3 regions of the Streptomyces yunnanensis genome follow, and region 1 is predicted to be linked to each of the others. Evidence: riboswitches for the same ligand, from Rfam matches in the RefSeq annotation. Region 1 holds a riboswitch; each other region holds the start of a gene.
What was found. A riboswitch is a leader RNA that binds a small molecule or an ion and turns the genes downstream of it on or off. The one in region 1 is predicted to bind cobalamin.

Region 1 (10,245 bases):
ATCTCAAGTGGTACGAGGCCGACCTCGGCGCCGAGAACGTCGCCAAGCTCCAGGAAGCGGTCAAGTCCTTCGTGGCCGTCGCCCGCGCCTCCGAGGCTCCCGCGTCGAAGCCGGCACGCAAGAAGCGCGCGGCCAAGTAGCGGCCAAGTAAGGGAGCGACGCCCCCTCCGACGAGGGGGCGTTCACGTCCGTACGACCGGGCGCCCTACGGCGCCTGCGCGGCCCCTGCCGGCGCACCGCACACGGCCGGGCCGGGGCGGTCCGGGGCGGGGTCCTCGTCCGGGCTGCCCGCGTCGGTGGTCGTCTCCTCGTCGGTCTCCCCCGGGTGCATGATCTGGACGTCGCGCAGCAGCCCGTCCATCAGGTCGTCCAGGTCGAGGCGCTTCTCCACCGACCGCAGGTCGGCCAGGCCGGCCCGGAGGGTGACCCGGGGTGGTGCGAGGAGCTTGCAGCAGTCCTCGTCGGGCAGTACGGAGATCTGTTCGGTGCCGATGGACCGGGCTTCGTCGATGATCTCCTGCTTCTCCCAGCCGATCAGCGGGCGCAGCACCGGCAGGGTGGCGGCCTCGTCGACGGCGGCCAGGTTCGCCAGGGTCTGACTGGCCACCTGTCCCAGGCTGTCACCGGTCACCAGGGCCTCCGCCGCGATGCGGCCCGCCAACGCGGAGGCCACGCGGACCATGAGCCGTCGTTGTGCGACGACTTGGAGCCTGCCGGCCCCCGCGATCGCCAACTGCTTCTGTGCCTGGCCGAGGGCGATGACGTGCAGCCGTCCGGCGGGCTGGTAGCGGTTGAGTTCCCTGGCCAGGGCGTACGCCTTGTACATGGAGGCGGCGTTCGTATAGGGAGCGCCGGTGAAGTGGACGAAATCGCAGCGCAGTCCACGGCGCATGGCCCGATAGGCCGCCACCGGTGAGTCGTACCCGCCGGACAGCAGCACCAGCGCGCGTCCGCTGGAGCCGACCGGCAGTCCGCCCGGCCCCTGATGGCGGACCCAGGAGACATAGCTTTCCTTGTGGTCGATCTCGATGGAGATCCGCACGTCGGGGTGGGAGAGGTTCACCGGCACCGGCCCGAGGGCTTCCCGGACGCGGGCCCCGAGGAAGCGCTCGAACTGCGACGAGGTCATCTCGAAGCTCTTGTTCCGGCGCTTGACCCGCACGGCGAAGGTGACGCCGGGCCGCTCGGCGCGGACGCCGGCCAGCGCCTCCACGGCTGCCTCGGTGATGTCCGTCACGGACGTGGGGACGCGCACGGCGGGCTCCACCGAGTTGAACCCGATCACCCGGCGGGCGCGGTCGACCAGGACGTCCTGGGGGACGTCGCCGCCGAGCACGGTGACGTGCTGACCGGACTTGATCCAGGTCGAGCCGCCGACTCCGCGCAGGGCGCGGCGGAGGTTGTCGTGCAGCCGCTCGGTGAACCGGTGCCGGTTGCGGCCCTTGAGGACGATCTCGCCGTGCTTGAGCAGGACGCAGTGCCCGCTCGGGCGTGGCCCTGCGGGGGACGGGATGGCGGCAGTGCTCGGTTCGCCGGGCACGAAACTCTCCTTCGCGAGTCGTCGTGAGGACCGGCGCCGGGCCGTGAACGGCAGGCGGGCCGGCCCCTCGTGCCCGGGGCACGGTGGGGTGGAGGCGCACCACTCGCTCAGCGGTCCCGCTGCCGGGTCGCCGTGGACGCGTGCGCGGTGATCGCACCCCGCACGGGCAGTGGCAGGTCTTCGGACTCGTGGGCACGCCCCGAAGAACGGGACTCCTCCTGGCCGTCGCTTCCCAGGCCACAGGCGTGCCCCGTGCGTCATGACGGCGGTCGTTCCCACTCACCGCTGCGAGGCGGTCCCGGACTTGCACCGGGTTCCCTCTCGCGACACCTCGCCTGGCGGGCGAGGTGAACCAGCTGCGCGTACAGGGTAGACAAGGCGGGGCTCGGGCCGTGAATCGAGGCGGGGAAAGGCCGTCGCACCGGCCGCCGCCGGCACGCCGCCGCCGGCCGCCCCCGACCACCGCGTTCGAACACATCGCCCAGGACCGTCTTCCTGCCCGATCACCGGCCGGCGCGGCGGTTAGGGTCTGTCCGACGGGTCAGGGTCGCCCCGGCCACGGCCCATCGGACAGACCCTGACCTGCCCCGGACGGTGAGCGGCCACCCCGAACCGGCGGCCGCTCACCCTGCGCCCACCGGCCGTCCACGAAAGGCCCCCCACCATGACCGCAGCGCAGACCACCACGCTCGGACCCGACAGCGACCTGTCCCAGATCTTCGAACTCGCGCAGCAGCTGCGCGTGGACTCGGTGCGCGCCAGCACCGCGGCCGGCTCCGGGCACCCCACGTCCAGCCTGTCCGCGGCCGACCTGATGGCCGTCCTGATGACCCGCCACCTGCGCTACGACTGGGACGCGCCCGACAACCCCGCGGGCGACCACCTGGTCTTCTCCAAGGGCCATGCCTCTCCCCTGCTCTATGCGATGTTCAAGGCGGCCGGTGTGGTCAGCGACGACACGCTGATGACGACCTACCGCCGCTTCGGCCACCGTCTGCAGGGCCACCCCACGCCCGTGCTGCCCTGGGTGGACGTGGCCACCGGTTCGCTGGGCCAGGGCATCGGCTACGGCGTCGGCATCGCGCTGGCGGGCCGGGAACTGGACAAGCAGCCCTACCGGGTGTGGGTGCTGTGCGGGGACAGCGAGATGGCCGAGGGGTCCGTCTGGGAGGCCCTCGACAAGGCCGGCCACTACCGGCTGGCCAACTTCACCGCCGTCATCGACGTCAACCGCCTCGGCCAGTGCGGCCCCACCGAGCTGGAGTGGGACACCGGCACCTATGCCCGCCGCATCGAGGCGTTCGGTTGTCGCGCGATCGTCATCGACGGGCACGACCTGCAGGCGATCGACCAGGCCCTGACCACCGCCGCCGACGGCCAGGCCCCCACCGTCATCGTCGCCAGGACCGTCAAGGGCCGCGGCGTGGCGGAGGTCGCCGACAAGGAGGGCTGGCACGGCAAGGCGCTGCCCGAGGACATGGCCGACCGCGCCGTCGCCGAACTGGGCGGCGTCCGCAACCTGCACGTGCGCGGTCCCCGGCCGCCCGCGGTGACGCCCGCGCCCATCCCGGCCGCCGGCCCCATCGAGCTGCCGCGCTTCGCGGTCGGCGACAAGGTCGCCACCCGCGTCGCCTTCGGTCACGCCCTGGCCGCCCTCGGCGCCCGCCCGGACGTCGTCGCGCTGGACGCCGAGGTCGGCAACTCCACTCACGCCCAGGACTTCGAGAAGGCCCATCCCGAGCGGTACTTCCAGACCTACATCGCCGAGCAGCAGATGATCGCCGACGCCGTCGGCATGGCCGTGCGCGGGTACCGCCCCTACGCCACCACCTTCGCCGCGTTCCTCACCCGCGCCCACGACTTCATCCGCATGGCCGCCGTCTCCCAGATCACCATGGCGCTGTGCGGAACCCACAGCGGCGTCGAGATCGGCGCCGACGGCCCCTCGCAGATGGGTCTGGAAGACCTCGCCATGATGCGCGCCGTCCATGGTTCCACGGTGCTCTACCCCAGCGACGCCACCTCCGCCGCCGCCCTGACCGCCGCCATGGCCGAGCTCGACGGCATCTCCTACCTGCGCACCACCCGCGGCTCCTACCCCGTCCTCTACGACGGCGACGAGACCTTCCCGGTGGGCGGCTCCAAGACGCTGCGCCACAGCCCGCACGACCGGGTCACCCTGATCGGCGCCGGCGTCACCCTCCACGAGTGCCTGGCCGCCGCCGAGCACCTCGCCGCCGACGACGTCCCGGCCCGCGTCATCGACCTGTACTCCCTCAAGCCCGTCGACGCCGCTGCCCTCGCCCGGGCCGCCCAGGAGACCGGCGCCCTCGTCGTCGTCGAGGACCACCACCCCGAAGGCGGCATCGGAGAAGCCGTCCTGTCGGCGCTCGCCGCCACCGGCAGCCATCCCGCCTTCAGCCACCTCGCCGTCACCGGCCTGCCGGGCTCCGGCACCACCGACGAACTCCTCGACGCCGCCGGCATCTCCCATCCCCACATCGCCCGGGCGGCCCGCGCCCTGCTCGGTCCGTAGCCCGGCGCGGCGCCGGAGCGGGAACGTTCACCTCGCCCACACGTCGTGCAGCCTCGTCGAAGCGCGCTGAAGGGCTGGTCAGCAGCGACCTATACTCCCCTGCGTGTCTTCGACGGGTGGGGTGTCCACGGGTGTGCGGCAGCTTCGACTGGCTCTTCTCGGACCGCTTCAGGGCTGGCGTGGTGGCATACCGCTGGAGCTCGGTCCGGTGCGCGAACAGGCGCTGCTCGCCGCGCTGCTGCTGCGGCCGGGGGTGACGGCCAGCCGTCAGCAACTCCTCGACGGTGTCTGGGGCACGGAGCAGCCGGGCACCGGCGCGAAGGTGATTCCGGTCTATGTGCACCGGCTGCGCCGATGCCTGGACGGTCCCGGGAACGGCCCCGCGGAGTCCGTGATCGTCACCGACCGCGGGGGCTATCGCTTCGTCCCGCGGGACGTGTGGGTGGACGCGGCGCGCATGGAGGAGTTCGCAGCCGAGGCGAGCTCGGCGCGGGGCTGCGGCGACCTGGACACCGCGGTGGATGCCTGGTCCAAGGCCCTGGAGCTGTTCCGGGGTGAGCCGTTGGCCGGGATTCCCGGGCCGTTCGCGCAGGGGGAACGGCTCCGGTTGACGGAGTACCGGCTCGCCCTGCTCCAGGACAAGCTCGGTTGCGAGCTGCGGCTGGGCCGGCACGCGGCGGCCGTCGGCGAACTGTTCGCGCTGACCGAGGCGCACCCATACCACGAGGCACTGGCCGCCCTGCTGATCCGTGCCCTCTACGTCGGCAATCGGCAGGCCGATGCCCTGGACGTCTACGCCAAGGTGCGCCGTCGCCTGGTGCGGGACCAGGGGGCGGAGCCGGGACCCGAACTGCGGCAGACGCACGAGGCGGTGCTGCGCCGCGATGACGCGCTGCTGTTCGGCACGGCCGTCCGGCAGCAGTCCCGGCCGGCGCCGGCGCGGCCGCCGGCCGGGCGCCGGAACCGTCCCGAGCGCCCGGTGCGCAACGAACTGCCGGTCGGCGTCGGCAACTTCACCGGCCGGGACCGGGAGCTCGCGCTCCTCGGCGCGTCGGCCGCGGACCCGGACGGTGTGACGGTCCGCGCGGTGGACGGCATGGCCGGCGTCGGCAAGACCGCGCTGGTGGTGCACGCGGCGCGGACGGTGCGCCAGCGGTATCCGGACGGCGCTCTGTTCGTCGATCTGCACGGGTACCGCGAGGATCGCGGGGCACCGGGTCCACAGCGGGTGCTGCGCCGGCTGTTGCGGGCGGTCGGCGCCGACGAGGGGGAGGATTCCGAGGACCTGGACGAGCTGGCCGCGTCCTGGCGGACGGCGACCGCCGCGCTGCGGCTGCTGCTGGTCCTCGACGACGCCGCCGGCGCCGAGCAGGTGCGTCCGCTGTTGCCCGCCGGGCCGGGCAGCATGCTGCTGGTGACCAGTCGTCAGCGGCTGACCGGCCTGGACGTGGACCGCAGGATCTCGCTGGCCCCGCTCGACCTCGACGACGCGGTGGGCCTGCTCAGCCGCATCGTGGGCGGCTCGGGCTCCGCCCACGAGCACGGCGCGATCCGCCGGCTCGCCGGCCTGTGCGATCAGCTGCCGCTGGCCCTGCGCATCGCCGGTGCGCGGCTGCAGAACCGCCCGTTGTGGGCGTGGGAGTCGCTGGCCGCCCGGCTGGCGGACGACGAGCGCCGGCTCGGTGAGCTCTCGGTAGAGGACCGCAGCGTGGAGGCCGCGTTCCAGCTCTCCTACGACCAGTTGCCGGCCGTCGAGCAGCGCGCGTTCCGCGCCCTGGGGCTCTCCCCCACCGTGGAACTCGACGCGTTGACGCTGGCCGCCATGCTCGACTGGACACGGCCGGACGCCGAACGCGTCCTGGGGAGCCTGGTCGATGCGAGCCTCGTGCAGCAGGTGGCGGCCGACCGCTATCGGTTGCACGACCTGGTCGCGGTCTACGCCCGGCGCGTCGCGGCCGGGTTTCCCGGGGAGGTCGCGGCGGTCCGGGACGGGGTGTTCCGGTTGTATGTGTCCGCCGCCCGCCGTTCCAGCGACTGGGGGCCCTCGGCCTTCCCGACCGGTCCGGCTCCGGGGACCGCCCCGTTCGCCGACTGGGAGGAGGCGACGAACTGGCTGGACGCGGTGGGCGGCGAGCTGGTCGACGTGGTCGGGCACGCGGTGGACGTGGGCAAGCTGGACGAGGCGTGCTGGATCACCGAGGGCCTGTTCGACTACCTCACCCGGCAGGGTCGGTTCCACGAGTGCCGCACCGCCCTGGAGACGGTGCTGCCCCTGGTCCCGGCGGTCACCGACCGGCGGATGGTCTCCGAACTGCGCACCTGTATGGGGATGATGTATGGCCTACAGGGGCGTTACGAGCAGGCCCACCCCTTGTTGACCGAGGCCCTGGAGATCAGCCGTCGCGCCGGCGACCTGTTGGAACAGGCCAGGGCCCTGGGCAACCTCGGGACGTTCGCCAATCTGCAGGGCCGGGTCGCGGAGTCCATGGAGTTCTTCGCCGAAGTCGCCGGGATCGTCGGGAAGTTGGACGACGAATGGCTCACGGCCGTGGTCACGGCCACCGTCGGCGACATGCACCATCAGCTCGGCGAGCACGAGCGGGCGTACGAGTGCTACACGGAGGCGATCGTCCTCGCCGAGCGGGTCGACAGTCCCCGACTGCTCGGCAAGACGCTGCTCCGCCTGGGGTGTCTGCAACTCGACCGCGGCCGGCCCCTGGACGCCGCGGGCACGCTGCACAGGGCCGCGGACCTGGCCATCCGCCTGGCGGACGTGCCCCTCTATGCGACCGTCCTCGGCAGACTGGGCACCGCCGCGGCCTGTCTGGGCAACGTGGCGCAGGCGGCCGAGTTCGGCAGCCGGGCGCGCGGGGTGCTGAGCGGGCGGACCGGCGGCACATCCGAGATGGTCCGCACGCGAATGGTCTGGAACAACGTCGCGGCGGAGGACCTCGCCGGATCGCGGGAGTTCTTCGAGCGGTCCGTGGCCCTCCCCGACGCCGCCCCCAACCGCGCGCGGATCTCCCACTTCCTGGACGACATCCGCCGCCAACGACAGTGGGACGGAACCGACTTCTAGTTTCGACTTCTCATTTCGGCTTCTCGTTTCGGCCCGGTCGGTCGCACGGTGCTACGGCAGTGCGTCGGTGTCCAGGGCGGCTGCCCGCAGCGCCTCGGCGACCAGGAGCACGGCGTCCCGCGGCTGCCCGGGCAGTCTGGCCAGCAGCAGGCGCCGCTGTTCCTGGGCGCCGCCGCGCACGGGCCGGATGGCCACGCCCTCGGGCACCGCGTCCGTCAGGGCGACCGGCACGGTGGTCAGGCCGCAGCCGGCCGCGACGAGGTGCAGCTTGGCCAGCCAGTCACGGGCGGTGTGGGCGATGTCCGGCCGTTCGTCCAGGCCGGGCCAAGGGGTGGGCGGCGGGCAGCGCCAGGCACAGGCCGCGCTCGGTGAGCGTCCGGGTCACCAGGGACGCCGGCCGTGCGCTCGGCGGCGATCTGCCGGGAGACCGCCGACTGCGTGTACCCGAGCGCGGCGGTCAGCGCGGGCGTACGGGAACGACCAGGGGCGTGCCGGTGCCGGGGTGGGCGACCACCTCGATCGGCTGTCGGTAGATCCGGGACAGCAGGTCCGCCTCGAAGACCTCGGCCGGCGGGCCCTGGGCGGCGATCCGCCCGCCGTGCAGCACGGCGGCCCGGTCCGCGTACGCCGAGGCCAGCCCCAGGTCGTGGAGGACCACGACGACCGCGTCCCCGGCCGCCGCCCGCTGCCGGCAGATCCTGAGCACCAGCTCCTGGTGGCGCAGGTCCAGGGCGGCGGTCGGTTCGTCGAGGAGCAGCAGCGGGGCGCGCTGGGCCAGTACCCGGGCGAGTGCCACTCGCGCGCGCTCCCCGCCCGACAGGGCCGAGAAGGGGCGTGCGGAGAACGGCGTCACCTCGGTGGCCGCCATCGCCGCCGCCACCGCGGACCCGTCCTCGTCCTCGGCGGGCGTGCCGGCCCAGGGTGCCCGACCCATCCGTACGACCTCGGCGACGGTGAAGGGGAAGGAGAGGGCGGCGGACTGCGGAAGGACGGCGCGGCGCAGCGCCAGTTCGGGGGCGGACCACGCGTCGGCCGGGCGGCCGTCGATGCGTACCTCGCCGTCGGCCGCGGGCAGGTCGGCGGCGAGCGCGGCCAACAGGGTGGACTTCCCTGCGCCGTTGGGCCCGACCAGGGCCAACACCTCGCCCGCGGTGGCCGCGAGGTGCACCCCGTCCAGCACGGCCCGCCCGCCCAGGCGCACGGTCAGCGCGCGGGCGTCGGCGTACCGGCTGCCGGGCTCGGGCCGGGCGGGGATCCGCCGGGGCGTCCGGGTGAGCAGTTTGCCGATCACGGCTGGTCTCCTTGAGCGAGCGGGACGGTGCGGGGCGCGACAGTGGGCGTCATGCCCAACCCCCTTGCCTGCGGCGCGTCCGGCGCAGCAACCAGAAGAAGAACGGGCTGCCGAAGAGCGCGGTGAGCACCCCCAGCGGAAGCTCGGCGGGCGCCACCGCCGTACGGGCCGCGAGATCGGCGACCACCAGCACCAGGGCGCCGGCCAGCGCGCTGCCCGGGATCAGGAAGCGGTGCCCGGGGCCCGCGGCCATCCGCAGCAGGTGCGGGACGAGCAGCCCGACGAAAGTGATGATCCCGGCCACCGCCACCGCCGCGGCGGTCAGCAGCGCCACCACCAGGATCAGCACGATCCGCAGCCGTTCGACGTCCACCCCCAGATGGCGGGCGGACCGTTCGCCGAGTGCCAGCAGGTCCAACTTGCGGGCGTACAGCGGCGCCACGGCCAGCCCGGCCAGCGCGCACGGCAGCACCGCGAGCACCTTCGGCCAGGTGGCCTGGGAGAGCGAACCGAGCTGCCAGAACGTGATCTGGCTGATCTGGGCGTTGTCGGCGAGGAAGACGAACAGGCCGATCAGCGCGCCGGCGAAGGCGTTCACCGCGATTCCGGTGAGGATCAGGGTGACGACCTCGCTGCGTCCGCCGGAGCGGGAGAGCAGATAGACCAGGCCGACGGTCGACAGTCCGGCCGCGAACGCGCAGACCGTCACCGTCCAGTTGCCCAGGAACGTCAGGCCCAGCGCGATCGCCCCGACGGCGCCGACCGCCGCGCCCGCCGAGATGCCGATGACGCCGGGTTCGGCGAGCGGGTTGCCGAAGACGCCCTGCATCAGCGCGCCGGCGCAGCCCAGCGAGGCCCCGACGAGCAGCGCCAGCACCACCCGCGGCAGCCGGACGTTCCACAGCACGCTCTCGCCGACCCGGTCCAGTGCCGCACCGCCGAGGTGGAGCCGGTGCAGCACCGATCCGGCGACCTCGCCGACCGGGATGCCGTACGCGCCGGTCCCGGCGGAGAGCAGCGCGGCCGACAGCAGCGCCGCGGCCAGCCCGAGGACGAGGAGGAAGGGCGCGCGGCGGCGGGCGGGGCGCGACGGCGGCGCGGGGTCCGGCTCGGTGGCGGGTTCCGCACTGGTGGGGCTCAGGGTCGCCATGTCACTTCCCCCTGGCGTGGAGCTGCTCGACGAGCGAGGCGAGCACCTGGTCGGTCCGCGGGCCGAAGTTGAGCAGCACGCCGTCGTCCACGGCGGCCACCCGGCGGTCCATGCCGGCCGGGGTCTCGGCGACGCCGGGGATCTTCAGCAGCCCGTCCACGCCGCCCACGGAGTCCAGGCCCTTGGACATGACGAGCAGGACGTCCGGCGCCGCCTTGGCCAGCGCCTCGCTGGTGATCGGCGTGAAGTCCTTGGTCAGCCCGGACTCCTTCCCGGCGTCCACCCCGCCGGCCGCCTCGATCAGCGAGTCGGCGCCCGAACCGGCACCGCCCAGGAGGTAGACGGAGGCCGAGCCGCGCAGATAGAGGAAGGCCACCCGCGGCCGGTCACCGCGGTGCGGGATCTTCTTCTCGACTGCCGCCAGGCGCTGCCCGGTGCGTTCCTTGAGCCGGGCGCCGGCCCGCTGTACGCCGAGCGCCGCGGCCACCGCGTCGATGCGCCTGCCGACGTCGGAGAGGCGCTTGGCCGGTTCGAGGACGACGAGCGGGATGCCCGCGTCCCGGATCTGGCCGATGGCCTCGGCCGGTCCCGTGGTGGTGTCCGCGAGCACCACGTCGGGCTTGAGGGCGAGCACGTTCTCCGCCGAGAC
Region 2 (10,245 bases), 5.2 Mb from region 1:
CAGGTTGCAGACCGCGGTCTCCCCGTCGTCGGTCACCTCCAGGATCTCCGTGCACAGGTTCGAGGAGTGCACGACCCGGCCGGGCTCGGCGGTCTGGTTGGCGGTGCGGTTGGCGGCGTCCTTGAACGTCATCCAGCCGTTGCCGGTCTGCGCCAGGGTGCGCATCATCCGGGAGTACAGCACCCGCGCCGGGACCTGCTTGAGGGCCTTGCCCGCGGCCTCCGCCGCCCGGTAGGCGGCATCGAACTCCTCGCCCCACAGGTCGACGAGCTCGGGCACGTCGGACGGGGAGAACAGCGACCAGTCCGCGTCCGCCTCCACCCGGCGCATGAACTCGTCCGGGATCCAGTGCGCGATGTTGAGGTTGTGGGTCCGGCGAGCCTCCTCGCCGGTGTTGTCCCGCAGCTCCAGGAATTCCTCGATGTCGGCGTGCCAGCTCTCCAGGTAGACGCAGGCCGCGCCCTTGCGGCGGCCGCCCTGGTTGACCGCGGCCACCGACGCGTCCAGGGTCCGCAGGAACGGCACGATGCCGTTGGAGTGCCCGTTGGTGCCGCGGATCAGCGAACCGCGGGCGCGGATCCGGGAGTACGACAGGCCGATCCCGCCGGCGTGCTTCGAGAGCCGGGCCACCTGGTGGTAGCGGTCGTAGATGGAGTCCAGCTCGTCCAGCGGGGAGTCCAGCAGATAGCAGGAGGACATCTGCGGGTGGCGGGTGCCGGAGTTGAAGAGCGTGGGGGAGGACGGCAGGTAGGAGAGCGTGCTGGTCATCCGGTACAGCTCGGCGACGTCCGCGAGCGCCCGCGCCGAGTCGTCCTCGGCGAGCCCGCAGGCCACCCGCAGCAGGAAGTGCTGGGGCGTCTCGATCACCTTGCGGGTGAGGGGGTGCCGCAGCAGATAGCGCGAGTGCAGGGTGCGCAGCCCGAAGTACCCGAACCGGTCGTCGGCGCTGGCCTCCAGCGCCCCGTCGACCAGGGCGTCCAGCCGCTCGGCGTGGGTGCCGACGAACGCGGCGGTGACGTCCGCGATCAGCCCCTCCTGGTGGCCGACCGCGATCGACGCCGAGAAGGAGGTGGCGCCCTGGCCGGCGGCCTCCTCGGCGATGGCGAGGGTCAGCAGCCGCGCGGCGAGCTTGGAGTACTGCGGCTCGTCGGCGATCAGCCCGGCCGCGGCCTCGGTGGCCAGCGACCGCAACTCGGCCTCGTCGGACCCGGGGTGCCGGCCGCGCAGCGCGGCGGCGGCCACCTTGCCGGGGTCGGTCGCGGTCAGGTCCACGGTCAGCTCGGTCAGCGTCCGCAGCAGGGCGGTGCCCGGCCCGTCCGCGTGCGCGGGAGGCGCGGCCACCACGGGCTGCACGACCTCGGCGTCTGACGCTGGCTCCGTTGGCGCGATGGTCACCTGATGCTCTCCCTCACTCGGCGGGGGCCGGGAGGGGTGGCGGCATGACGGGAGCCGAGCGGGCATGGGGCACCCCGCGGCGAACCGGGGGTGCGCGGGTCGGCCGCGCGGCGTCCATCTGCCCATCCCTCGGGGCCCGGACGTATCGACGCCGCACCGATGGCGGTGCGGGCGTACCGTCGGCAGGTCTTCGGACTCGGGAGCGCGCGACCGGCCCTTGAGGAAAGGGCCGTGGTCCGCGCTCGCACACCGTTGCGGGGCAGTCCCGGATTCGCACCGGATTCCCCTGCGGCGACAGCGAGGACGAGCATACATCTTGTGTCGCTCCCCGCACGCACCCCCACATCTTGTGTCGCCGCCTCATACCATTCCCCCAGGTGTGCGAAGCGCCGACCCGCCCGGATCCCCTCGGAAACGCCTCGGAACCCCACCGAAATTCCGCCGGTGGCCCGCCCGAAGGGGGCCCGGAGCCCGCCGGAACGCCGCTTAGGCCAGCTCGCGGGCGAACGCCCACAGCGTCAGACCGGGCACCGGCGCCCAGTCCCGCTCGGCCGCCCGCGCGAACCCCAGCCGCCGGTAGAGCCGGTGCGCCGGCAGCAGGTGCTGCTGGCTCGACAGCACCATCCCGCGCAGCCCCAGCGCCCGCGCCCGCGCCAGACAGGCCCGCACCAGAGCCTCCCCGATGCCGCGCCCGCGCCCCTCGGGCCGCACCGCCAGCATCCGGAACTCGCCCTCCCCGGGCCCGGCCAACTCCGCGTACGGGCTGCCGTGCGCCGCGAACGTCACCGCCCCCAGCACCGCCCCGTCCACGCCGTCCGAGGCCACCAGCACCTCGGCGTGCTCCGCGCGGTGCGCCACCTTCCGCAGCTCCGCCGCGTACGGATCGTGCTCCCCGCCGTGCAGCAACCCCTCGGCCAGATACACCTCCGCCACCAGCTCCCCGACCGTCTCGAACTCCGCCTGGCGTATGGGCCTGATCGTGATGTCCATGGGGCCAGTGTGGCGGCGCGGTCGCCGCCCGTACACGCGAAAGGGCCGCCGCGCCCCAGGGGAACGCGACGGCCCTCCGCCGTAGTTGATGACCGTCAGTGCCCCGCCGGCGACCCCGCCGTGGCCGGCGGCAGGTCGGCGGTGACGCCCTTGTCGCCGAGGTCGGCGGTGTAGTCGGCCGGGACGGTCTCGTCGGTGCCCTCAGGGGCCTTGAGGGCCTTCAGAACGACCGTCAGGACGACCGTCACCACCACGTTCAGCACGAAGGCGGTCAGGCCGATGTAGCCGATCTCGCCGATCCCGGGGATCTCCGCGCTGGAGCCGCCGAAGTGCTTCTGGGTCGGGCTGGCCACCCCGTACGCGGCGAGGGTGCCGTAGACCATGCCGATCGCCCAGCCGGCCAGCAGTGCCCAGCGGTGGAACCACCGGGTGAAGAGGCCGCCGACCAGCGCCGGCATGGTCTGCAGGATCCAGATGCCGCCCAGCAGCTGGAAGTTGATCGCTACGGTCTTGTCCATGGTGAGGACGAAGGCCAGCGCCCCGACCTTGACCAGCAGGGAGACCAGCTTGGCGACCTTGTGCTCCTGCTCGGGCGTGGCGGTCGGCTTGAGGAAGTCCTTGTAGACGTTCCGGGTGAAGAGGTTGGCGGCGGCGATCGACATGATCGCCGCGGGCACCAGTGCGCCGATGCCGATCGCGGCGAACGCCACCCCGGCGAACCAGCTGGGGAACATGTCCGCGAAGAGCTGCGGGATCGCCAACTGCGCATTGCCCCGGGTGTCCGTGCCGGCCTTGATCGCCATGAAGCCGAGCAGCGCGAGAAGGCCCAGCATCAGGGAGTAGAGCGGCAGGATGGTGGTGTTGCGGCGGATGACGTTGCGGCTGCGCGAGGAGAGCGTCGCGGTGATCGAGTGCGGGTACATGAACAGTGCCAGCGCCGAGCCGAGCGCGAGCGTCGCGTACGCCCACTGCGCGTTGGGGCCGCTGGCCAGTTCACCGCGGGGTTTGCCGGTCGGCCCGTGCACGGCGAGCGTTTCCTTGGCCGAGTGGAAGATCTCGCCGAAGCCGCCCAGCTTGATCGGGATGTAGATGATCGCCACCACGATGACGAGGTAGATCAGCCCGTCCTTGACGAACGCGATCAGCGCGGGCGCCCGCAGGCCCGAGGAGTAGGTGTACGCGGCCAGCACGGCGAACGCGATCAGCAGCGGCAGGTCCTTGACGAACCAGTTGGCGTGCTCGCCGCCGCCGACCCCCATCACGTCCAGCACGGCCTGGATGCCGACGAGTTGGAGCGCGATGTAGGGCATCGTGGCGAGCAGGCCGGTGAGCGCCACCGCCAGCGACAGGCCCTTGGAGCCGAAGCGGCCGCGGACGAAGTCGGAGGTGGTGACGTACCCGTGCCGGTGCGAGACCGACCAGAGCCGGGGCAGGAAGGTGAAGATCAGCGGGTAGACCAGGATGGTGTACGGGACGGCGAAGAAGCCGGAGGCGCCGGCCGTGTAGATCGCCGCCGGCACGGCCACGAACGTGTACGCGGTGTACAGGTCGCCGCCCAGCAGGAACCAGGTGATCCAGGTGCCGAAGCTCCGCCCGCCCAGGCCCCATTCGTCGAGGCTGGCGGACTGCTCGGCCCTGCGCCAGCGCGCGGCCAGGAAGCCCATGACCGTGACGGCGAGGAAGAAGAAGACGAAGACGGCGAGCGCCACGCCGTTGACGCCCCGGGAGGCTGCGGCGAGCGTCGTGACAGGGGTCGTCATCGGTCCGCACCACCCTTGCGGGCGCGCTGCTCACGCTGAACCAGCTTGTAGGCCACGGCGGTCAGCGCCGTCGAGATCAGCACCCACGCCATCTGGTACCAGTAGAAGAACGGGATCCCGATCAGCGTCGGCTCGATCCTCGCGTACGAACTCACCCACAACATCGCAACGAACGGGGCGAGCAGGCACAATCCGGCCACCACCCGCGTGGGGGTGACGACCGGTCTGCGGTCCGGTGGTGCGGCTTTCTCGGCCATGACCGTGGCTCCCGTCCCTGGTGAACTCCTGTGTAATCGGCTGGAAATCTAAGCCAGGGACGTGGCACGCGTCACTAGCTGTCCGCATATCGGTATGGGGCGGTTATCGCGGGGGAGTTGGGCGGAGAAGGTGCCGGGACGGCGCTCGTGGTGTGACGCGGTGGACGGGCGGCGGTGCGGTCGGGGCCCGTACGGCCCGGCCCGTGCGGCGTACGCGGGCGGGTTCAGTCCGCCGGGCGCTGGAGGCGGGCGACGAACTTGTAGCGGTCGCCGCGGTAGACCGAGCGCACCCACTCCACCGGCTGCCCGTGGGCGTCCAGGGAGTGCCGGGAGAGCATCAGCATCGGCAGGCCGACGTCGGTGCCCAGCAGCCCGGCCTCGCGCGGGGTGGCCAGCGAGGTCTCGATGGTCTCCTCGGCCTCCGCCAGCCGGACGTCGTAGACCTCGGCCAGCGCGGTGTAGAGCGAGGTGTACTTGACGAGGTTGCGGCGAAGCGCCGGGAACCGCTTGGCCGACAGGTGGGTGGTCTCGATGGCCATCGGCTCGCCGCTGGCCAGCCGCAGCCGCTCGATCCGCAGCACCCGGCCGCCGGGGACGATGTCCAGCAGCCCGGCCAGCCGGTCGTCGGCGGTGACGTAGCCGATGTCCAGCAGCTGGGAGGTCGGCTCCAGGCCCTGGGCCCGCATGTCCTCCGTATAGGAGGTCAGTTGCAGTGCCTGGGAGACCTTGGGCTTGGCGACGAAGGTGCCCTTGCCCTGGATGCGCTCCAGGCGGCCCTCGACGACCAGCTCCTGGAGGGCCTGGCGGACGGTGGTGCGGGAGGTGTCGAACTCCGCGGCGAGGGTGCGCTCGGGCGGCACCGGGGTGCCCGGCGGCAGGGTCTCGGTGATCTCCAGCAAATGCCGCTTGAGCCGGTAGTACTTGGGCACCCGGGCGGTCCGCGCGCCACTGCCGCCGCTCTCGGCGCTGCCCGCCTCGGTGTCCATGACCCGCCTCTCCGATGCCTGTCGTGCTGCCGTCACCGGCTCCTCCGTACGTAGCGGCTCACATCGTGGCACGGACGGGGTGTCCGGGGGTCCACGCGGGTCCCGCCCCGTCAGATGTCGGTCCGGTAACGGACCTGACAGCGACTCTTATACACCCTTGACACCCCTAAAGGTCTAGGCCAAGCTGCGGGAACTGGTCTAAACCATTAAACCCAAACCCGTCCTTGAGGGGGAGAGCGCGATGAAGCGTGGGCTCATAGCGGCGACCGCGGTCGCGGGAATGCTGGTGAGTGTCGCTGCCTGTGGGTCGAGCGGCGGAAATGCGGGTGCCGACGGCTTCAAGGGGCAGAAGCTGACCGTATGGGTGATGTCCGGCTCCAATCCGGACCAATGGACCAAGCAGGTGTCCGAGCAATTCAAGAAGAAGACCGGCGCCACTGTGGAATTCAAGGTCCAGCAGTGGAACGGAATTCAGCAGAAGCTGAGCACCGCGCTTTCCGAGGACACCCCGCCGGACGTCGTCGAGATCGGCAACACCCAGACCGCCGCCTACGCCAAGGCCGGCGCCCTGGTCGACCTCGGCGATCTGAAGAAGGAGATCGGCGCCGACTGGAACGACGCCTTCAACAAGGCCGCGATGGTGGACGGGAAGCAGTACGCCCTGCCGTGGTTCGCCGGCAACCGCGTGGTGATGTACAACAAGAAGATCTGGGCCCAGGCCGGGATCACCAAGCTCCCCACCACCCGCGCCGAGCTCTTCCACGACCTCGACGCCATCAAGCAGAAGACCGACGCCGAGCCGCTCTACCTGCCCGGCCAGAACTGGTACTTCCTCGACGGCCTGACCATCGGCACCGGTGCGCAACTGGTGAAGAAGGAAGGCGGCAAATGGGTCTCGAATTTCTCTGACCCCAAGGTCGCCAAGGCGATGGACATCTACAAGCAGTACCAGGCGTTCAGCACCGCCCCCAAGAACAAGGACGAGGCCACCCCGCAGCAGGGCGAGATCTTCGCCAAGGGGAAGACCGGCGCCATCATCGCCATGGGTTACGAGGCGGCCACCGCCATCAAGGCCAATCCGAAGATCAAGGACGACATCGGATTCTTCACCATTCCGGGGGAGAGTGCCGCCAAGCCCGAGGGCGTCTTCCTCGGCGGCTCCAACTTCGCCGTCGCCGGAATGAGCAAGAACCAGGAACTCGCCAAGGAATTCCTCAAGGTCGCCCTCTCCAAGGACAACGACGCCCAGATGGTCAAGGAATCCGGCTGGACACCCAAGTCCCCGGCCCTGGCCGGCGCCGCCAAGGACAACCCGGCCGCCGCGGCCGCCGCCCCGGCCGCCGAGAAGTCCGGCGGCACCACCCCGCTGATCCCGCAGTGGGCCGCGGTCGAGAACGTGCCGAACCCGATCAAGAACTACATGACCGCGGTCCTGAACGGTAAGGCCCCGACCGACGCCGCCAAGGACATCGAGTCCGAGCTGAACGCCCGGCTCGCCAAGCAGTAGCCGGCCACCGGACGCGTACGGGCCGGGCGTCCCTGCCGCCCGGCCCGTACGCCCGGTACAGCGACCGCGGCCGCCGCCACCGCGCCGGGCCGGCCCCCGCGGGACCGGCGGCCGCCTCCACGGGCACCACAGGCGCATCCACGGGAACGAGGGGACCACACGCTCATGGCAGTGCAGCTCGACGAAGCGGCGGGGAGGACCGCGCCGCGGACCGGCAAGGGCGGCGCACCGCCGGCCCGGAGCGGCGCCGGCGGCCGGCGGGCCGCCCCCTACCTCCTGCTGCTCCCTGCCCTGCTCGCCACCGCGGTCTTCCTGGGCTGGCCGCTCGTCCGCAACCTGGTGCTCTCCTTCCAGAACCTCAACATGAAGGAGCTGATCCAGCACCTCACCGACTGGCGGGGGCTGGGCAACTACCAGGAGGTCCTGGGCAGCGAGCAGTTCTGGCGGGTCACCGTCCGCACCGTCGTCTTCACCGCCGTCAACGTCGTCCTGATCATGGTGCTGGGCACCCTGCTCGGACTGCTGCTGGCCCGGCTGGGCAAGAAGATGCGGCTGACGCTGTCGGTGGCGCTGGTGCTGGCCTGGGCGATGCCGTCGATCGCCGCCACCACCGTCTTCCAGTGGCTCTTCGACTCCCGCTTCGGCGTCGTCAACTGGGTGCTGGACCACCTCGGTTGGCACTCCATGGCCCGCTACGACTGGGTCGGCACCCAGCTGTCCACCTTCTTCGTCATCACCGTCCTGATCGTCTGGCAGTCGCTGCCCTTCGTGGCCCTCAACCTCTACGCCGCCACCACGACGATCCCCAAGGAGCTCTACGAAGCGGCCCGGATGGACGGCGCCGGCACCTGGAAGATCTTCACCTCCGTCACCTTCCCCTTCCTGCGCCCCTTCTTCATGGCCACGACGTTCCTCGAAGTCATCTGGGTCTTCAAGGCGTTCCCGCAGATCTTCGCGATCAACCAGGGCGGCCCGGACCGGCTCACCGAGACGCTGCCGATCTACGCCTTCACCGAGGGCGTCGGCAACCTCCACTTCGGGATGGGCGCCGCGATCTCCGTGCTGACCATCGTGGTGCTGCTCGCCCTCACCGCGTACTACCTGCGCCTGACGCTCAAGCAAGAGGAGGACGCGCTGTGAAGCGCTCACTCGCCGGCCGGATCTGGCCCAACGCGACAGCCGCCGTCCTCGCGCTCGTCTTCGCCTTCCCCGTGTACTGGATGTTCGCCACGGCCTTCAAGCCGACCCAGGACATCCTCAGCGAGGACCCGGTGTGGTTCCCGTTCCACAGCACCTTCTCGCACTTCGTGACGGCCGTGGACGCCCCGAACTTCTGGCGGCTGGCCGGGAATTCCGTCCTGGTGACCGTGGTCGCCGTCGGACTGTCGCTGGTGATCGGACTGTGCGGCTCGTTCGCCATCGCCCGGATGCGGTTCAAGGGCCGCAAGGGCATCCTGCTGACCTTCATGGTCGCCCAGATGGCGCCCTGGGAGGTCATGGTGATCTCGATCTACATGATCGTCCGGGACGCGGACCTGCTGAACAGCCTGCTGCCGCTCACCTTCTTCTACCTGCTGATGGTGCTGCCCTTCACCCTCCTGACACTGCGCGGCTATGTCGCCGCCGTACCCAAGGAGTTGGAGGAGTCCGCGATGGTGGACGGCTGCTCGCGCCGCCAGGCGTTCGTCAAGGTCGTCCTGCCGCTGCTGGCCCCCGGCCTGATGGCCACCTCCCTCTTCGGCTTCATCACCGCCTGGAACGAGTTCCCGCTCGTGCTGGTGCTCAACAAGGAGCCCGGCGCCGGCACCCTGCCGTTGTGGCTGTCCCAGTTCCAGACCCAGTTCGGCAACGACTGGGGCGCCACGATGGCCGCCGCCTCCCTCTTCGCCCTCCCGATCCTCGTCCTCTTCCTGTTCCTGCAACGCAAGGCCGTCGGCGGTCTGACCTCCGGCGCGGTGAAGGGATAGCCATGGCCACCGTCACCCGCTCCATCGACACTCTCACCCGGGACGCGCTCGCCGTCCTCCAGCCCGGCTTCACCGGCACCACCGCGCCGGACTGGCTGCTGCACCGCCTCGACGAGGGACTGACGACCGTCGCCCTCTTCGGTCGCAACGTGCACGACCCCGAACAACTCGCCGCCCTCTCCGGCCGGTTGCGCGACGTCCGCGAGGACCTGCTGATCGCCATCGACGAGGAGGGCGGCGACGTCACCCGCCTCGAAGTGCGCGGCGGCTCCTCCTTCCCGGGCAACCTCGCGCTCGGCGCCGTCGACGACACCGAGCTGACCCGCGCCGTCGCCCGCGAACTCGGCCGCCGCCTGGCCGACTGCGGCATCAACGTCAACTGGGCCCCCTCCGCCGACGTCAACTCCAACCCCGCCAACCCCGTCATCGGGGTCCGCTCCTTCGGCGCCGCCCCCGACCTCGTCGCCCGGCACACCGCCGCCTACGTCGAGGGGTTGCAGTCCGCCGGCGTCGCCGCCTGCACCAAGCACTTCCCCGGTCACGGCGACACCGCCACCGACTCCCACCACGACCTCCCCCGCATCACCGCCGACCTGACGACGCTTCAGGAACGCGAACTGGTGCCGTTCCGCGCCGCGGTGGCCGCCGGCACCCGCGCCGTGATGAGCGCCCATATCCTGCTGCCCGCCCTGGACGCCGAACGTCCCGCCACGCTCAGCCCCGCCGCCCTGCACGGCCTGCTGCGCGCACCCGTCACCGAAGGCGGCCTCGGCTTCGACGGCCTGATCGTCACCGACGGCATCGAGATGCGGGCCATCGCCGCCACCTACGGCATCGAACGCGGCAGCGTCCTGGCGCTCGCGGCCGGGGCCGACGCGATCTGCGTCGGCGGCGGACTCGCCGACGAGGACACCGTGCTGCGGCTCCGCGACGCGCTGGTCCGCGCCGTCCGGGAGGGCGAACTGCCCGAGGAGCGGCTCGCCGACGCCGCGGCACGGGTCCGCGCCCTGGCGCACTGGACCACGGGTGCGGGCGCGGGGGAGGGGATCGCGCCCGCACCCGGGATCGGCCTGGCCGCCGCCCGCCGCGCCCTCCGCCTGACCTCCGCCGCCCCCTGCGCGCCGCTGACCGGCCCCGCCTACGTCGCCTCCTTCACCCCCCTTGCCAACATCGCCGTCGGCGACGAAACCCCCTGGGGCGTCGCCGCCGAACTCTCCCGGCTCCTCCCCGGCACCGAAACCGCCGCCTACGCCGCAGAGGACGCCGCGGCCGGCCCCCGCGCCCTCGTCGACACCCTGCTCACCGCCGCCGGCGAACGCCCCGTCGTGGCCGTCGTCCGCGACCTGCACCGCCACCCGTGGATGGCCGACGCGCTGCACGCCC
Region 3 (10,245 bases), 150 kb from region 1:
AGGAGCCGCAGCGGCGGCCCGCGCTCCCGGACCTGATGGCGCGGGTGGGCGCACCGGGCCCGTACGGTGACTGGCTGCCGGAACCGATCACCGAACAGCTCCGCCGGCTGTCCACCCAACTCGGCGACCCCCGCGCCCAGGACACCGCCACGCCGCCGCCCCCGGCCCAGGCACCCGCGAGCGTCGGCTTCGAGGGACTGCCGACCCGCACGATGACGGATCCCCCTCAACCCCCGCCGTCCGCCGCTCCGTCCGGGCAGCCCCACCGCCCCGGCCCACCACCGCAACCGGCGGGGCGGCCCCCGGCCTCGGGGCCGAGCCGCCGCCGGATGCTCGCCGCGCTGACCGCCGCCGGAGTCGTCGCCGGCGGCGGGGCGCTGGCCTGGACGCTCCGGCCGGACGGCGGGGCGAAGGGCACCGACGGCGCCGGCGCCGCGGCCAAGCCCGGCGGGACCGGGCAACCGGACGGCCGGCTGCCGCAGGCGATACGCGACAAGGGCACCGTCACCGTCGGCTCGGACCTCACCTACGCCCCGATGGAGTTCGTCGGCAACGGCGGGCCCACCGGTCTCGACGTCGATCTGGCCGAGGCCCTCGGCCGCGAGCTGGGCGTGCGCTGCACGTTCCAGAACGCCGCCTTCGACTCCCTCCTCACCGGCCTCGACGCGGGCAGGTTCGACCTGGTCATGTCGGCGGTGGTCGACACCAAGGACCGTCAGGAGGGGCGCGAGACCGGCTCGACGACGCGCCGCGGCGTCGACCTGATCGACTACTTCTCGTCCGGACTCTCGCTCGTCGTCCGCAAGGGCAACCCGGAGGGCATCCGCAAGGTGGCGGACCTGTCGGGCAAGCCGGTCGCGGTCCAGCGCAACTCGGCCGCGCAGGGCTACCTGGACGAGGTGAGCCGGCGGTTCCCCGCGCCGCTGACGCTCCGCACGTTCGACACACCCGACGAGGTCTACGCCGACGTCGCCCAGCGCCGTTCCCTCGCCTGCCTCGACGACTTCGCGGTCGCGGCCTACACCGCGGCGACCCACTCCGGCGGCGGCGCCCTCCAACTCTGCGGCCCGCAGCTCGGCCCGGTGCCCTTCGGCATCGCCGTCGCCAAGACCGGCACGGCCCTGCGCGACGCCGTGCGGGAGGCGCTCGACCGCCTCATCGCGAGCGGCGCGTACGCGAAGATCCTCAAGCAGTGGCACGTCGAGGGCGGGGCGGTGCCGCGGGCCGTCGTCAACGGCGGGAGGTAAGGTCGCCGCACCTCGTCTGCCCCGTTCGTGGAGGGTGACCGACCGGCCATGTCCCTGCCGAGCCTCCTGGCGGTCTTCGCCCACCCGGACGACGAGTCCCTGTCGGCGGGCGGGCTGCTCGCCCGCCACGCGGCCGCCGGTGCGCGGACCGCGGTCGTCACGGCCACCTGGGCGGCGGAGACCCCGCGCGCCGCGGAACTGGCCGACGCACTCCGCATCCTGGGGGCCGGCGCCCCGCAGTCGGCCCCGGGCAGCGCCCGGTTCTGCGCGGCGCCCTGCCGGGGCGCATCGCCGGCCTCCCACCAGCCGATCGGGCTCGCCTGCTGTCCACCGAGTGGTACATCCACCACGGGCGCCCGGGGTTCACGCACCCGTCAGAAGCGCCCTACCCGATCGTCCGACCGGCACCCCTGGACACGCAGGGTGCGCCGCATATGGATCACGCCAATTCCCCTCTGAGGTGGGCGAGTTGGGACCTCTCCGGTGCTTAGAGTGCCGGTCTCGGTGCGGGCGTCGCACCGCGCATCCTCAAGGGGAGGCTCGTATGCCGAACAGCGCGAAGGGGTCCGTGGACCCGACGGTCGAGGAGATTTCCTCCTGCGCCGACGAGGGGCCGGTCGCGCAGGAGGAACGCCAGGCAGGGTGAGCCGTCGCGCGCCTGCCCGGCGTTGCGCTCCTCGGCACCGGCGTCTACTTGCGGCGCGCCCGGAAGCGGAGGGCCAAGGCGAGGGCGAGCGCCCCCACCGCAAATGCTCCCACGGCCAGCAGCACCAGGCTCCGGGTGTGCTGACTGCCGATCGCGGTGGTGCTGCCGGACGGGACCGTCGCGCCGAGCCCGCTCGTGCCGCGCCGCTCCCCGCCCTCCGGGTGCCGCGCCCCACTGGGCTTCCCGTCACGGGAGTTCGGGCCGGCCGCGCCGCCCGCCTCGCCCGGAGCGCCGGATGCGGTCGAGCCGGGCGTGCCGTCCGCGGCGGACGGCCCGGTGTGCGCCGCGGACCCGGGCCCGGCGGCGCCGGAGCCGGCCGAGCCGTTGTTCCCGGTCGTCGTCGAGCCGGCCGGAGGATTCGCCGTGATGGCGAAGGACGCCACCACGTTGTTCTGTTGCGGGGCCAGTGTGCACGGCACGTCGATCGGGCCCCGGAACACCTTGCCGTCGGCGTCCCTGGGCACGACGTGCAGGACGAGGTCGCCCACGGTGATCTGCGCCCTGCCCGGCCGGTCGAAGGTGCGTGACGGTGCGGTGCCGGTCGCCCGGACGGCGAGCGAACCGGAGTCCGGGACGGCGGTCCTGGGCATCTGGAACGGCACGGTGGTGGTTCCGCCGCCGTGTGGCGCGACCACGCGGACCTGGGCGTCCGCCCGGCCCTCGATGCTCTTCACGCCGAGCCAGTTCAGCCCGCTGGTGAGGGCCGAACCCAACGGTGCCCCGGCGCGGATGACGAACCGCGGGGTGGGCTGCCCGACCGCGGTCGAGGTGGGGACGTCCGCGTCGATCCGCACCCTTGCGGTCTGTGTGAACGACTGGACCGAGCAGGCGTAGGCGAGCGTGCGCGACAGCGGATCCGCCGCCGCCGGGCCGGCGCCGGTGAGTCCCACGATTCCGACGGCGACCCCCACCGTCGTCGCCACTGTGACGACGCGACGGGCCACCAGACCCCTCAGGACGGCGCGGGCCGAACCGCACCGGTGTTGCCTTCCTTCGGTACTGATCATCTTGCCTCCCCCGTACGGCAGCTGCATCTGTACGACGAGCATCCGTCCGCCGTGTCATAGCCGTGTCACCGCCCGGAATCAGCCCGTCACCGGATCGGCCACCGGGGTACGCGAGACGCGCGAACTCACCTGTCGGTAAATGGGAGTTGGCTGTCGCGTTCCCGGAAGGTCTGGGCCAGATGGTCCCGGAGTTCGGCATGGCGGAACTGGTAGACCGCACCGGCCTGACGCAACACGCCCCGCTCGCAGGCGTCGTTGAGGAAGGCGATCACGGCCCACGGAACGCGTCCGGTCAGTGGCAGCCAGATGCGCGACAGCGCCACCCACTGCCCCCAGGCGGTCCAGCTGAGCCCGTAGCCGAGCCCGCATCCGAAGGCCGCTTCGCCCGCGAACACCAGACCGGCCAGGAACCCGCGCAGCGGCCCGTCGGTGATCCCGTTGGCGACCCCGGCCGCCAGTCCGAAGACGAGTGCCCACACGAGCATGTGGAAGACCACGTTCTTGCGGTTGTCGTTCAGCAGCGCGGCGGGGCGGACGGCGGATCTGATGTCACTGGGCACTTCGAGCCAGGCCACGATGCCCAGCACCAGTCCGATCCCGAGCCCGGCGCCGGGCACGAACATCAGCGCGCCCCGGAGGCCGCCGTCGAGCCCGTCCGCCAGCCCGAGCGGCTCGACCACACCCCTGTCCACCAGTACCAGTACCAGCGCGATCGGGGTGCCGAAGGCGAGCCCGACCGTGAACCGGGGGAGGAACCGCGCACGCCTCTCCCTCCTCCTGCCGAAGAGCCGCACGCGGAACCGCGACGGCTCCGTCGCACCCCGGGAGATGAACGCGTACACCATCCCGAACGCGAACCCGACCGCGAGCCCGTGCAGCAGCCCGACGACAAGCCCCCGTACGAGCGCGAACCGGGCGCCGTGCGAGGTGGCGACGAGGTCGACGGGGAGGTTGCCGACCGCGGTGGTGACGCCGAAGGACAGTCCGGCGAGGAATCCGACCACGAGCACCCGGGTGGAGCGGCGCAGGGTGGTGCCCAGTTGCCACCAGGCGAGGTCGGCGGTGTCGAGTCGGGTGAGGTGCGCGGCGAGGTAGCCGAGCCAGTGGTGGGCACGTTCGGGGTCCCAGTGCCGTCGGCGGCGACGGCCGGTGGCGGGGTCGCTGTCGGTCGGCGGGCGGTGGTAGGCGGTGGGCGTGAACGCGGCCAGGAGGTGTTTGCGCAGGTCCTCGGCGGTGCGGAAGCGGGTGGTGTCGAGCAGCTCGGCAGGGTCCCGGCCGGGCGCGTCGCTGTAGATGGTGCGTGCCATGGCGACCATCAGCGGGGTGGTGAGCACCGTGGCGACGTTGTGGGCGCCCCGGTCGCGCGGCCGGGTGCCGAGCCTGGCCAGGACGGGCTCCCACACCGTGCCGTGCAGTCCGCCGTCCACGCCGGGGCGGCTGGCGCGCGGCAGGTAGTCGGTGAGGTCGCCGAGGGTGAGGTCGTCCAGCTGGACGACGGCGGCGCCGCTGAGTACGTCGGTCGCCGCCACCGCCTGGGCGTATTGCGCGGGGCGGCTGGTGAGCAGCAGTGGTGTGGTGGTGGCGTTGAGCTTGTCGAGCGCTTCCCCCTGCAGGCCGCTTGCGATCTCGTCGAACCCGTCGAGGACGGGCAGGATCCGGCCCGTGTCCACCAGGGCACCGGCCAGGTTGCGCCCGGGCATGTCGGGGTCCCGGGCCGCCAGGCCGTAGTCGCGCACCAACTGGTCGCACATCCAGTCGCGCAGCGAGGTGCTCCGGGGGTCCCACGCGCCCAGGCCGAAGATCACGGGTACCGGGTCGTCGGGGGTGCGGTCGCCGAGCCGGTCGAGGACGAAGCGCAGGGTGAGGATCGTCTTGCCCGAACCGGCCGCACCGAGCACCACCAGCCGAGCGGACGGAACGGACCGGTACACCCGCACGATGTGCTGAAGTCGGCCGGCCAGCGGAAGGGGGCCCGGGTCCGTTCCGGGTGCGGACCGGCGGATGTTGGCCCAGTGGTCGAACAGCCCCGCGTCCGCGAGCCGGAACCGCACGGTCAGCGGCATCGGGTCGTGCACCTTGCGCCGCCGCTCCTCCCTGTCCCACTGGTCGTGGACCGTGGCGGCGAGTTTCCTGACCGCTTCCCGCAGTTCCGGCGGGCCGTCGGGCGGCGGCGGTGGGGACGGGCGGGGGAGCCGGTCGAGTCGGTCGGCATCGAGCGGCAGGCCGATGAGCTCGCCCAACTCGCCGATCCGGGCCGGGGACAGGCACGCGTACCAGCGGTGCACCGGGCGCGCGGTGAGCCTGCCGAGCCCGTCGGAGCGGTGGTGCTCGCTGACGATGCCGATCAGGCACCCGTCGCTCCACACCGCGGCGCCCGACATCCCTTCCCAGGGCGAACGGTCCGGGTCCTGGTCGTGCTCCGGGGCCGCCAGCCTGGCGATCTCCAGGGTGCCCTGGCGCTGGTTCGACAGCGGGACGGCCTGGCCGAGCGCGTGGTGGGTGTCCCGGTAGGAGGTGAGGGGCCCGAGCTCCGGCGACGCGGCGTCGCGGCGCAGCTTGAACCTCGGGAACCCGAGCGCCGCGCAGTCCACCGGCCGCCCGACGCGCGCGAACCGCACTGGCGGCACGTCGACGGCGTACCGCTCGTCGGGGCCCGACCCGTCCGCGATCTTCAGCAGTGCGATGTCCGCGGGGGCGTCCGCCCAGACCGTCTCGCCGGGCACGTCCCGCACGCTGCCGTCCTGACGGACGAACCGCACCTGAACCGACGCCGCGTCGCCGATCACATGCGCGGCGGTGAGCACCACGTCCCCGGTCATCCGATAGCCCGAGCCGCGTCGGCCCGCGCCCGAGCGGCGGGTGGTGATGATCTGGACCGCCCGCGCGGGGTCCAGTCCCGCCGGCTCCCCGGTCCCGCTCGGCGCGGGAGTCACTGTTCGTGGGCGTCGGCCGGGCCGGAGACGAACGGGTGAGCGTTCGTCCCGGTCAGGGTCGGTTGCAGGGCGAGTTTGATGCGTTGGGTCGTGGTGGTGCCGGCGGTCGCCTCCGCCCCCGACTCCACCACCCAGAACCGCACCTTCGCCCCGGCCTGTGCCGTCCGCTCCAGCGCGACCGACACCTCCAGCTCGACGGGGCCCAGTTCGAAGCGCAGCGCCTCACCCTCCGCCGCGGTGATCGCCTGTTCCAGCTCCGCCCTGAGATCCCTGATCACACTGGCTAACTCGATCACGCCAGGCCCCTTTGTCCGTCACCGGCAACCGACTCCCGTTACCCGTTATCCGTTACCCAGGACTGTGGGCCGGTGATGCGTCGCGGCTACGAGGCGGTGCCGAAATCCTGCGTCCAGTAGTTGTCGGGCTGTGCGAGGCCGACGCCGATCTCCTTGAACGAGCAGTCGAGGATGTTGCGCTTGTGGCCGGGGCTGGACATCCAGCCCGCCATCACGCTCTCCGGGGTGGCGTAGCCGTAGGCGACGTTCTCGCCGTAGCTGTTCCAGTGGTAGCCGGCTTTCGCGAGCCGGGCGCCCGGGTCGGACCCATCGGATCCGGTATGCGACATGGTGTGGTGGTCCGCCATGTCCTTGCTGTGGGCTTGGGCGGCTTTTGTCAGCTTTGCGTTGAGGGTCAGGGGGGAGCAGCCGGCCTTGCCGCGCTCCTTGTTGACGAGCTCCAGTACGCGGGCCGTCGCGTCGGAGGTCGGCGCGGCGGAGGCGGCGGCCTTCGGGGCCGCGGCGGGTGCCGCCGACGCGGTGCCCGTCCGGTGGTGGTGCAAGTGCCTGGCCTCGTAGGGCTGTTCGCCGCGGCAGGCCATGGCGACGGAGGGGACGCCCACGGCGGCCACGGCGAGGGCGGCGACCGTTATCCGCCGGTAGTTCCGCGTCCTGCGGTGCTTGCTCATGCGTGACCTCGCTCGTTCGTTGCGGTTCGCCGTCGGACGGTCGGGTCCGCCCCGTTCTCGGTGCCTGGGTGGGGCGGGTGCCGCGCCGGCCGTCATTCTGAGAAGCGCCGCATATCCGGGGCAATGGGGCTTTCTCCTACCCGTGGTAGTAGCTCCCGTACCGGCTTGTCATGGGCGGATGGTCGTGCTGCCCGGCTCCCCGGTGACTCCCTTCGTGCCTGGCGTGCCGTCAGGGGCCCGTGGGGCGCCGGTGAGTGGGCGAAAGGATCAGGGGGGCCGGAGGGCGTCGCCCGATGTGCACGTCATCGCCAGATCAAGGCGGACAAAGCCCAATTTGTCGCCGCGACGGGCACTACTATGCGCCGTAGTTCGTGACGCAGGCCCCTATGACGGATGTCACGGGCGGGGGTGGAGCGGGGGCGAGCGGGGTTCGGGGCGCGTCGCGCCTGCGTGTCGCGGACTGTCCGGCGTGGCGTCGTCCGGTGGTGCCTGTGGCGCGCGGAAGGGATGACGGCCGGCAGGGCTGGATTTACTAGGACGTCCAACTATATATTCGAGGGCGAAGGCCCGCGGTGCAGGGAAGCCGGTGTGAATCCGGCACGGTCCCGCCACTGTGACCGGGGAGTACGCCGTCGAGCGAGACGCCACTGACGTGTCAGACGTCGGGAAGGCGGGCGGCGCGCGCTGATCCGGGAGTCAGGATACCGGCCGCGGGATGTTCCGTGTTGTCCACGAGGATGGAGAAGACACGCATGGCACCGGTGTGCATCCACGGCCCTGGCGATCTCGTCGGGCAGGCATCGCGGACGGCCCCCGCGGCCCCCGCCACCTGACGACCCTTGCGCCATACGCGATCCCGCGCGACCGACTGACGGCACGCCCCGCAACCCGCGGGCCTGCCCCGGTCCGGCGCGCCATCCCCTGGATCCCACCTGACGAGAGCAGGCATCCATGGTCCGTGAACGAACCCATGAGCCCGTCCGCGACATCACCCACTTCGTGGGCGGCACACACACCCCGGGAACCTCGGGGTCCTACGGCGACGTGTACGACCCCAACACCGGCCGGGTCCAGGCCCGGGTGCCGCTCGCCACCCGCGGTGAGACCGAGGCCGCCATCGCCGACGCGACCGAGGCGCAACGCGCCTGGGGGGAGTGGAACCCGCAGCGTCGGGCCCGCGTCCTCCTGCGCTTCCTCCAACTCGTCGAGGACGAGCGGGACGCGTTGGCCCGGCTGCTCTCCGGCGAGCACGGCAAGACCCTCGCCGACGCGCACGGCGACATCCAACGCGGCCTGGACGTCGTGGAGTTCGCCGCCGGCGTCCCGCACCTGCTGAAGGGCGAGTTCACCGACAACGCCGGCACCGGCATCGACGTTCACTCGCTGCGCGCCCCGATCGGGGTGGTCGCCGGCATCACCCCCTTCAACTTCCCCGCGATGATTCCGCTCTGGCAGGCGGCTCCGGCCCTGGCCTGCGGGAACGCCTTCATCCTCAAGCCCTCCGAGCGAGCCCCGTCCGTCCCGCTGCGGATCGCCGAACTGTTCCTGGCGGCGGGGCTGCCGCCGGGCGTGCTGAACGTCGTCAACGGCGGCAAGGAAGCGGTCGACACCCTGCTGACGGACCCCAGGGTCGGGGCGCTCGGCTTCGTCGGCTCCACGCCGATCGCCGCCCACGTGTACGCCACCGCCGCCGCCCACGGCAAGCGCGCGCAGTGCTTCGGCGGCGCCAAGAACCACCTGATCGTGATGCCGGACGCCGACCTCGACCAGGCCGTGGACGCGCTGATCGGCGCCGGCTACGGCTCGGCGGGCGAGCGCTGCATGGCGGTCTCGGTGGCCGTCCCCGTCGGCGAGGCCACCGCCGAGGCCCTCGTCGCGCGACTGGCGGAGCGCATCGGGCGACTGCGGGTGGGCCGGAGCGACGACCCCGAGGCGGACTTCGGGCCGCTGGTCGGCCGGGACGCCGTGGACCGGGTGCGCTCCCATGTCGATGCGGGGGTGGCCGAGGGCGCCGAACTCGTCGTCGACGGGCGGGACTTCGTCCTGCCGGGCCACGAGGGCGGGTTCTTCGCCGGAGCGTCGCTCTTCGACCGGGTCACGCCGGACATGCGGATCTACCAGGAGGAGATCTTCGGGCCCGTGCTGTCCGTCGTCCGGGCCGCCGACTACGAGGAGGCCCTGCGGCTGCCCAGCGAGCACGCCTTCGGCAACGGCGTCGCCCTGTTCACCCGGGACGGCGACACGGCGCGCGACTTCACCCGGCGGGTGAACACCGGCATGGTCGGCGTCAACGTGCCCGTTCCGGTGCCGGTCGCCTACCACACCTTCGGCGGCTGGAAGCGCTCCGGCTTCGGCGACCTCAACCAGCACGGACCGGACGCCATCCGCTTCTACACCCGCACCAAGACCGTCACCTCCCGATGGCCCGCCGGCCGCCGCGAGGGCGCGAGCTTCACGATCCCGGTGATGAGGTGAGCGCGGTGACCACGACCCAGCTCAGCGAGGACCAACTGGCCCTCGTCGAGACGACCCTGGACTTCGCCCAGGACCACCTCGCCCCGCACGCCGTCGCCTGGGACCGGGACAAGCACTTCCCGCTCGACGTGCTGCGCAAGGCCGCCGGCCTGGGGCTCGGCGGCGTGTACGTGCGGGAGGAGTCCGGCGGGAGCGGGCTCGGCCGCGCCGACGGCGTCCTGGTCTTCGAGACCCTCGCCTCCGGCTGCCCGTCCATCGCCGGATACCTCTCCATCCACAACATGGTCGCCTGGATGATCGACCACTACGGCGACGCCGCCCAACGCGAGCGGTGGCTGCCCAGGCTGTGCGCCATGGAGGACCTCGGCAGCTACTGCCTGACCGAACCGGGCGCCGGCTCGGACGCCGCGGCCCTGCGCACCCGCGCCGTCCGCGACGGCGACGACTATCTGCTCACCGGCGTCAAGCAGTTCATCTCCGGTGCGGGCGCCGCCCAGGTGTACGTCGTCATGGCGCGGACCGGCGACGACGGGCCGCGCGGGATCTCCGCCTTCCTCGTCGACAAGGACGACGCCGGGCTCTCCTTCGGCGCGAACGAACGGAAGATGGGTTGGAACGCCCAGCCCACCCGCCAGGTGATCCTGGACGGGGTCCGGCTCCCCGCCGACCGACTGCTCGGCCACGAGGGACGGGGCTTCCGGATCGCCATGAACGCCCTCAACGGCGGGCGGCTGGGCATCGCCGCCTGCTCCCTCGGCGGCGCGCGCAGCGCACTCGAACGCAGCCTGGTCCACCTCGCGGACCGGGAGGCGTTCGGCGGACGGCTGCTGGACGCGCCGGCCCTGCGGTTCCGGCTCGCGGACATGGCGACCGAACTGGCCGCCGCCCGGGCGCTGGTGCACCAGGCCGCCCA

Region 2: linked by a shared signal. The riboswitch ahead of MOV08_RS15185 (ribonucleoside-diphosphate reductase subunit alpha) and the one ahead of thiI (tRNA uracil 4-sulfurtransferase ThiI) in region 1 are both predicted to bind cobalamin.
Region 3: linked by a shared signal. The riboswitch ahead of MOV08_RS37545 (CoA-acylating methylmalonate-semialdehyde dehydrogenase) and the one ahead of thiI (tRNA uracil 4-sulfurtransferase ThiI) in region 1 are both predicted to bind cobalamin.

Annotation. Positions count from the first base shown of each region.
Region 1 is NZ_CP095749.1:8,710,447-8,720,691, reverse strand. Features, by position in the region: gene MOV08_RS38155 (Lsr2 family protein) at 1-140, shown strand, start outside; gene thiI (tRNA uracil 4-sulfurtransferase ThiI) at 206-1,540, opposite strand; cobalamin riboswitch at 1,695-1,913, opposite strand; gene MOV08_RS38145 (transketolase) at 2,205-4,076, shown strand; gene MOV08_RS38140 (AfsR/SARP family transcriptional regulator) at 4,180-7,155, shown strand; partial or broken gene MOV08_RS38135 (type 2 periplasmic-binding domain-containing protein) at 7,207-7,582, opposite strand; gene MOV08_RS38130 (heme ABC transporter ATP-binding protein) at 7,613-8,410, opposite strand; gene MOV08_RS38125 (FecCD family ABC transporter permease) at 8,496-9,596, opposite strand; gene MOV08_RS38120 (heme/hemin ABC transporter substrate-binding protein) at 9,598-10,245, opposite strand, start outside.
Region 2 is NZ_CP095749.1:3,503,705-3,513,949, reverse strand. Features, by position in the region: gene MOV08_RS15185 (ribonucleoside-diphosphate reductase subunit alpha) at 1-1,395, opposite strand, end outside; cobalamin riboswitch at 1,560-1,712, opposite strand; gene MOV08_RS15180 (GNAT family N-acetyltransferase) at 1,882-2,385, opposite strand; gene mctP (monocarboxylate uptake permease MctP) at 2,481-4,145, opposite strand; gene MOV08_RS15170 (DUF3311 domain-containing protein) at 4,142-4,402, opposite strand; gene MOV08_RS15165 (GntR family transcriptional regulator) at 4,627-5,388, opposite strand; gene MOV08_RS15160 (extracellular solute-binding protein) at 5,630-6,895, shown strand; gene MOV08_RS15155 (carbohydrate ABC transporter permease) at 7,061-8,035, shown strand; gene MOV08_RS15150 (carbohydrate ABC transporter permease) at 8,032-8,862, shown strand; gene MOV08_RS15145 (glycoside hydrolase family 3 protein) at 8,865-10,245, shown strand, end outside.
Region 3 is NZ_CP095749.1:8,556,910-8,567,154, forward strand. Features, by position in the region: gene MOV08_RS37515 (bifunctional serine/threonine-protein kinase/transporter substrate-binding domain-containing protein) at 1-1,247, shown strand, start outside; partial or broken gene MOV08_RS37520 (PIG-L deacetylase family protein) at 1,296-1,523, shown strand; gene MOV08_RS37525 (DUF6801 domain-containing protein) at 1,938-2,960, opposite strand; gene MOV08_RS37530 (trypsin-like peptidase domain-containing protein) at 3,086-5,893, opposite strand; gene MOV08_RS37535 (trypco2 family protein) at 5,890-6,189, opposite strand; gene MOV08_RS37540 (CAP domain-containing protein) at 6,276-6,857, opposite strand; cobalamin riboswitch at 7,411-7,584, shown strand; gene MOV08_RS37545 (CoA-acylating methylmalonate-semialdehyde dehydrogenase) at 7,809-9,332, shown strand; gene MOV08_RS37550 (acyl-CoA dehydrogenase family protein) at 9,338-10,245, shown strand, end outside.